DNA from 3 places in the Methylobacterium aquaticum genome. Region 3 is predicted to be linked to each of the others. Evidence: predicted binding sites of a transcription regulator. Region 3 holds the regulator's gene; each other region holds the start of a gene.
The links. The regulator LexA, encoded in region 3, represses DNA repair genes until DNA is damaged. The targets are predictions, from matches to a motif close to TGTTCNNNNTGTGTTCNG.
Positions count from the first base shown of each region.

Region 1 (2,264 bases), 1.2 Mb from region 3:
GGCACGATCCTGCTGGTCGAGGACGAGGACCCGGTCCGGGCCGTCAACGGCCGGGCGCTCACCGCCCGCGGCTACACCGTGCTCGAGGCCGCCTCGGGCCTGGAAGCCCTGCAGATCATGCAGGAGCGCGAGGTGCCGGTCGATCTCGTCGTCTCCGACGTGGTGATGCCCGAGATGGACGGCCCGACCCTCTTGCGCGAACTCCGCAAGGCCCATCCGGGCCTCAAGGTGATCTTCGTCTCCGGCTATGCCGAGGACGCGTTCCGCAAGAACCTGCCCGACGGCGAGGAATTCAACTTCCTGCCCAAGCCCTTCAGCCTGAAGCAGCTCGTCGAGACGGTGAAGACCACGATGGCGGGGTGAGGGCGCGCGGATCGTCGTGCTTGTGGCCGCCGCCCGCCGGACTTACATCCATGTATGTAACCAGGAGGCGGCCATGAAGAGCGCGATCAGCATGCGCGAACTCCAGAAGATGTCGGCCGGCGCGATTCAGGCGCTGCCGCACGCAATGCCGATCAAGAACGGCACGGCGACCGTCGGCATTCTGCTGCCGATCCACCAAGCGTCACCGGAGTATATGCGCAAGGTGATAGCCGATATCCGGGCGGATGCGGAAAAGTATACGCCGGAAGAGAACGCCGCCATCGATCGGCTGCTCGCCGAGCGCGGCGCCGAGTGACGGAGACTCTGGCCGCCGCGAGCAATCCTCGGCGACGGCCTTCCAGCATGTTGGTCGTCGATACCAACATCGTCCTGAGCGCTGCCTTGGGGCGTCGTTCCATATCGATCTTCGATGCGCTTGCCGATCGACGGCTCGTGGCGACATCCGCCCGCGTTGCGGAGGAGGTCCGGCGGGTCCTGGTCAGCGTTCCTGATCTCCCGCCGGGAGCACCTGTGCGCGCCGAGGTGATCCTGGCCGGCATCGATATCATCGACGCTTCGTATTATTCCGACCGCCTCGAGAGTGCTGCCTGCGTCCTCTCCGACGCCGTCGCCTCCCGCAACGGCTCGACGAGCGACGCGCACGTCCTCGCCTGCGCCTGGCTGCTGGATGCCGACATCTGGAGCCACGACCGCGACTTTGCCGGGACCGGCTGGCCGTCCTGGTCGAACGCCAATCTGCTCCGGGCCCTCGACGGCCCCTGATCTCCCCGAAAATCCCTCGGCGAATGGCCCTCCCGCCCTTGCCGAATGAGAACAAAACAAGTACGTAGAGCCCAGCCGCGCGATTGAGACTTAGCGCCCCTCCTGTCATAAGGACCCGCCGAGATGGCTCAGCCCCAGATGCGACTGGTGGAAAACCCGACCATGGACAAAGACAAGTCGAAGGCGATCGATGCCGCCCTCGCCCAGATCGAGCGCGCCTTCGGCAAGGGCTCGATCATGCGGCTCGGCAAGGGCGACAAGGTGCAGGAGGTCGAGGTCGTCTCGACCGGGTCGCTCGGCCTCGACATCGCGCTCGGCGTCGGCGGCCTGCCGCGCGGCCGGGTGATCGAGATCTACGGGCCTGAATCTTCCGGCAAGACCACGCTCGCGCTCCACACCATCGCCGAGGCCCAGAAGAAGGGCGGCGTCTGCGCCTTCGTGGATGCCGAGCACGCCCTCGATCCGGTCTATGCCCGCAAGCTCGGCGTCAACCTCGACGACCTGCTGATCTCGCAGCCCGATACCGGCGAGCAGGCGCTCGAGATCACCGACACCCTGGTGCGCTCTGGCGCCATCGACGTGCTGGTGGTCGATTCGGTGGCCGCGCTGACCCCGCGGGCCGAGATCGAGGGCGAGATGGGCGACCAGCAGCCGGGCCTCCAGGCCCGCCTGATGAGCCAGGCCCTGCGCAAGCTCACCGGCTCGATCTCGCGCTCGAACTGCATGGTCATCTTCATCAACCAGATCCGGATGAAGATCGGCGTGATGTACGGCAGCCCCGAGACCACGACGGGCGGCAACGCGCTGAAGTTCTACGCCTCGGTCCGCCTCGACATCCGCCGCATCTCGACCCTCAAGGACCGCGACCAGCCGATCGGCAACAGCGTCCGGGTCAAGGTGGTCAAGAACAAGGTGGCGCCGCCGTTCAAGCAGGTCGAGTTCGACATCATGTTCGGCGAGGGCGTGTCGAAGGTCGGCGAGCTGATCGACCTCGGCGTCAAGGCCGGCATCGTCGAGAAGTCGGGCGCCTGGTTCTCCTACGACAGCCAGCGCCTCGGCCAGGGCCGCGAGAACTCGAAGGGCTTCCTGCGCGACAACCCCGACATCGCCAACAAGAT
Region 1 covers NZ_CP043627.1:5,441,228-5,443,491, forward strand. The annotation lists gene cckA (cell cycle histidine kinase CckA) at 1-363, shown strand, start outside; gene F1D61_RS24820 (hypothetical protein) at 437-679, shown strand; gene F1D61_RS24825 (PIN domain-containing protein) at 727-1,146, shown strand; gene recA (recombinase RecA) at 1,270-2,264, shown strand, end outside.
Region 1: recA (recombinase RecA) is a predicted target of LexA. The motif match lies at 1,194-1,211, and genes of this name have one in related genera.

Region 2 (2,264 bases), 2.4 Mb from region 3:
ATATGCCGAGGAGATGGCCTCGCAGCTCGGCCGCGAGATGATCCGCGACGTGCTCGCCGCCGAGGGCGAGAGCGGTCCCCGGCGCTGCTGCGGTTATGCCCGCCAGCAGATCGCCGTCATCGCCGAGCGCGCGGCGGCGCGCGGCGAGGCGTTTCCGGACATCGATCTGGTGCTGGACCGGGTCATCGCGCCGATCCTGTTCCGCATCCTGTTCGACGAGGCGCTGGCGGGGGAGCGGGTGGGGGGGTTGGTGGAGAATGCGTTCTCCGCGTGATGCAGATTTTGTTCGATCTTTCCAAATAAAAGCAAAGCACGTCTCCCCTCTCCCGTGTGGGAGAGGGGCCGGGGGTGAGGGTGATACGGTCCTGAGTCGGGCTCGTAACGTTGTGCTGGCAGCGTGACGCTCAGTGCCTAGTCCTGAAGCGTGTCACCCTCACCCCTACCCCTCTCCCACACGGGAGAAGGGATCCCGCGCTTTAATTTGATGCAATCATGTCAAACAGAAGCGTCTCCCCGCGCCGGCCACATCCGCCCCATCACCTCGTCGCGGCGGATCCAGGCGTGCCAGGCCACAGCAAGGACGTGCAGGCCGAGCACGATCCCGAGCCCCCAGGCGATCCAGTAATGGGCGCCGTAGCCCGCCTGCGACAACGCCTTGTCGACCGGCACGAGGCGCGGGAACGAGAAGACCCCGAACCAGGGCAGGCCGTAGCCGCCCGCCGCCGAGTAGACGTAGCCGCTGACGGGCAGGAGCAGCATCAGGGCGTAGAGGGTGAGATGCGCCAGCGTCGCGGCGATGTGGGCGTGGCGCGACGGCGGCGCACGGTAGGCCGGCTCGCCGGCGACCAGCCGATAGACGAAGCGCAGCGGCAGGAGCAGCAGCACCGTCAGGCCGATCGACTTGTGGATGTCGAGGATCTCGCGCCGCGGCGAGGTGCCGGGCACCTGCCAGGCGGCATAGATGCCCAAGGCCAGCGCCACGACGATCAGCGCCGCCATCAGCCAGTGGAAGCCGCGCTGGACGCGGTCGTAATGGAAAGCTCGGCCGGGCCGTGACATCGGGTGCGCGTCCTCCACGCGAGAATACGGCCGAGCTTTCGCCGGGGATTGGGACGCGAGCGCGGCGGGTTCGTGTCTGAACCGTCGCTGGAGCACGGCCCGGTCGCGCTGCACTCGGGCCGTGCTCCAGGTCTCTGTTTTTGCCGCGTTTTCCGCGACGAACCGGCCTCCGCTTCGTCGCAGAACGCCCTGGCGCGCAGTTGCAACGGCGCGCCCCTCGGGACATATCAGGAACGCATGAGGCGGCCGGCGCGCGGCCCCGATCCGGAGGCCGCCGATGGCGAAGAACCACCAGACCTTCGCCTGCCAGTCCTGCGGCGCGGTCTACAATCGCTGGCGCGGCCGCTGCGAGGCCTGCAACGGCTGGAACACGATCGTCGAGGAGACCGGCGCGGCAAGCCCCGTCTCCGGCCCGGTCGCGACCCGGCCGAGCCGGGCGCGGGGACGGATCTTCCCGCTCGAAGGGCTGACCGGCGAGGTCAAGGAGGCGCCGCGCACCTCGTCGGGCATCGCCGAGCTCGACCGGGTGACGGGGGGCGGCTTCGTGCGCGGCTCGGTGATCCTGCTCGGGGGCGATCCCGGCATCGGCAAGTCGACGCTGCTGATGCAGGCCTCCGCGGCGCTGGCGAAACGGGGCGAGCGCGTCGCCTACATCTCGGGCGAGGAGGCGGTGGGCCAGGTGCGCCTGCGGGCCGAGCGGCTGGGTCTCGCGAGCGCGCCGGTGGAACTCGCCGCCGAGACCAATGTCGAGGACATCATCGCGACCCTGAGCCAGGGCAGGCCGCCGGCGCTCGCCATCATCGATTCGATCCAGACGATGTGGACCGAGACGGTGGAATCGGCCCCCGGCACCGTGACCCAGGTCCGCGGCTCCGCCCAGAGCCTGATCCGCTTCGCCAAGACCTCCGGCACCGCCGTGATCCTGGTCGGCCACGTCACCAAGGACGGGCAGATCGCCGGCCCCCGCGTGGTCGAGCACATGGTCGATGCGGTGGCCTCGTTCGAGGGCGACCAGGGCCACCATTTCCGCATCCTGCGCGCGGTCAAGAACCGCTTCGGCCCGACCGACGAGATCGGCGTGTTCGAGATGACCGACGGGGGGCTCGCCGAGGTGCCGAACCCCTCGGCCCTGTTCCTCGCCGGGCGCGACCTCGCGGCGCCGGGGACCGCGGTCTTCGCCGGCATGGAGGGCACCCGGCCCCTCC
Region 2 covers NZ_CP043627.1:4,206,758-4,209,021, reverse strand. The annotation lists gene F1D61_RS19185 (TetR/AcrR family transcriptional regulator) at 1-274, shown strand, start outside; gene F1D61_RS19180 (cytochrome b) at 496-1,059, opposite strand; gene radA (DNA repair protein RadA) at 1,337-2,264, shown strand, end outside.
Region 2: radA (DNA repair protein RadA) is a predicted target of LexA. The motif match lies at 1,278-1,295, and genes of this name have one in related genera.

Region 3 (2,264 bases):
GGTTGCCCCTCTTCAACGTCCAGGGCTGCGGCCATCAATTCGTTGATGATTGCTTGGCTGCGTTTGCTACGACGTTCCCCTTTGGGGGCTTTATCGACAGTTTGTCTGTTGACGCCTTTAGCGACCCGCTCCTTATCGAGAGTGGTGCCTTGGGCCACGAGCCCAGCCCTCACGGCCCTGTAAAGGTCCGGCGAGCCGATGATAGCCACAGGGAGAGCGCGCTTGATCCGGCGCATGTTGCACGGGAAAACGCGTGCTCGCAGCATGTTACAGATATCTGGCGGCGGAGTGCCCTGCGACCTCGCCTTACCAATCGGCATCGGAATAAGTTGTTGATATAGTGAGAGTTTTCCGAAGCTGTCGCCAAACATCTCCGATCGCCCGCCGCCAAAAAGCTTCGACGCGCCCACCCTTCGCGCCGCCTTTTCGAACCCGCTTGCGGAACACTTGCGGAACGCTTACCATGTTCGCGATTTGTTTCCGGAGCGCGGCAGCGCGGGGATGAGAGTGTCACATGCTCACGCGTAAGCAGTTGGACCTGCTCCGCTTCATTCAGCAGAGGATGCGGGAGACGGGCGTTCCCCCGTCCTTCGACGAGATGAAGGACGCCCTCGACCTCAAGTCGAAATCGGGCATCCATCGCCTGATCACCGCCCTGGAGGAGCGCGGCTTCCTGCGCCGCCTGCCGAACCGGGCCCGGGCGATCGAGGTGATCCGCCTGCCCGACACGGTGACGGGGCCGGCGCAGGCCGCGCCCGCCCCCGGGGCCGAGGTGGTGCGGTTCAACCCCAGCGTGGTCGAGGGTGGGCGTGCCCACGAGCCGAAGCGGCAAGCCGGCATCCCCGCCATGGCGACCGCCTCGGACGAGAACGGTCACTCGGTCAGCGTGCCGGTGATGGGCCGGATCGCCGCCGGTACGCCGATCTCGGCGATCCAGAGCCAGAGCCGTACGGTGGCGATGTCGCCGGACTTCCTGGCCAGCGGCGAGCATTACGCCCTGGAGGTGCGCGGCGATTCGATGATCGAGGCCGGCATCCTCGACGGCGACCTCGTGGTCATCCGCCGCCAGGAGACCGCCAATACCGGCGACATCATCGTGGCCCTGATCGACGACGAGGAGGCGACCCTGAAGCGCCTGCGCCGCCGCGGCTCGTCGATTGCGCTGGAAGCCGCCAACCCGGCCTACGAGACCCGCGTGCTCGGGCCGGACCGGGTGCGGATCCAGGGAAGGCTGGTGAGCCTAGTGCGGAAGTACTGAATCGATTCGGGGATTGGCGCATCGCTCAACCCTCCCCCCTCTGCGGGGGAGGGTAGTCCCTGCGTCAGCAGGGGCCGGGAGAGGGGCAGCGCGACGCTGTTCCAGGTGGCGCCCGTCACCATGGTCGCTCCCTTTCCGGAAGCGTGGTTCCCCTCTCCCGCCCCGCATCCGCGGGGCACCCTCCCCCGCAGAGGGGGGAGGGTACAGATGCGTCGCGCCCGTCAGTGCGCGCTCCCCGTTGCGACGAACTTGAACAGGAACACCCCGGCGATCACCCACACCACCGGCTTCACCTCCCGGAACCGCCCGGTGAGCAGCTTGATCACCGCGTAGGTGATGAAGCCGAAGGCGACGCCGTTGGCGATCGAGTAGGTGAAGGGCATCAGCAGCGCCGTCACGCAGGCCGGCAGCACCTCGGTCAGGTCGTCCCAGTCGAGATCGACCAGTTCGTGCAGCATCAGGCAGGCGACGTAGAACAGGGCCGGCGCCGTGGCGTAGGCCGGAACCGAGCCGGCGAGCGGCGCGAAGAACAGGCAGGCGAGGAACAGGACCGCCACCGTGGCGGCGGTGAGGCCGGTGCGGCCGCCCTCCTCGACGCCGGACGCGCTCTCGAGGTAGGCGGTGGTGCTCGACGTGCCCAGCAGCGAGCCGACGAAGATCGAGGACGAATCCGCCATCAGCGCCTTGTCGAGGCGCTCCATCTTGCCCTCGGTCAGCAGCCCCGCCCGGTTGGCGACACCCATCAGCGTGCCGGTGGCATCGAACAATTCGACGAGGAAGAACACCAGGATCACGTTGAGGAGACCGCCCGACAGGGCGCCCTTGATGTCGAGGGCAAACAGGGTCGGGGCGATCGAGGGCGGCAGCGAGGCGACGCCCTGGAAGGTGTTGTCGGCGACGATGAAGCTCAACGCCGTGACGGTGAGGATGCCGGCGAGCAGCGCGCCGCGGACCTTGCGCACCGAGAGCACCGCGACGATCAGGAAGCCCAGCACCGCCAGCACCG
Region 3 covers NZ_CP043627.1:6,591,515-6,593,778, forward strand. The annotation lists gene F1D61_RS30485 (hypothetical protein) at 1-410, opposite strand, end outside; gene lexA (transcriptional repressor LexA) at 515-1,258, shown strand; gene F1D61_RS30495 (NCS2 family permease) at 1,480-2,264, opposite strand, start outside.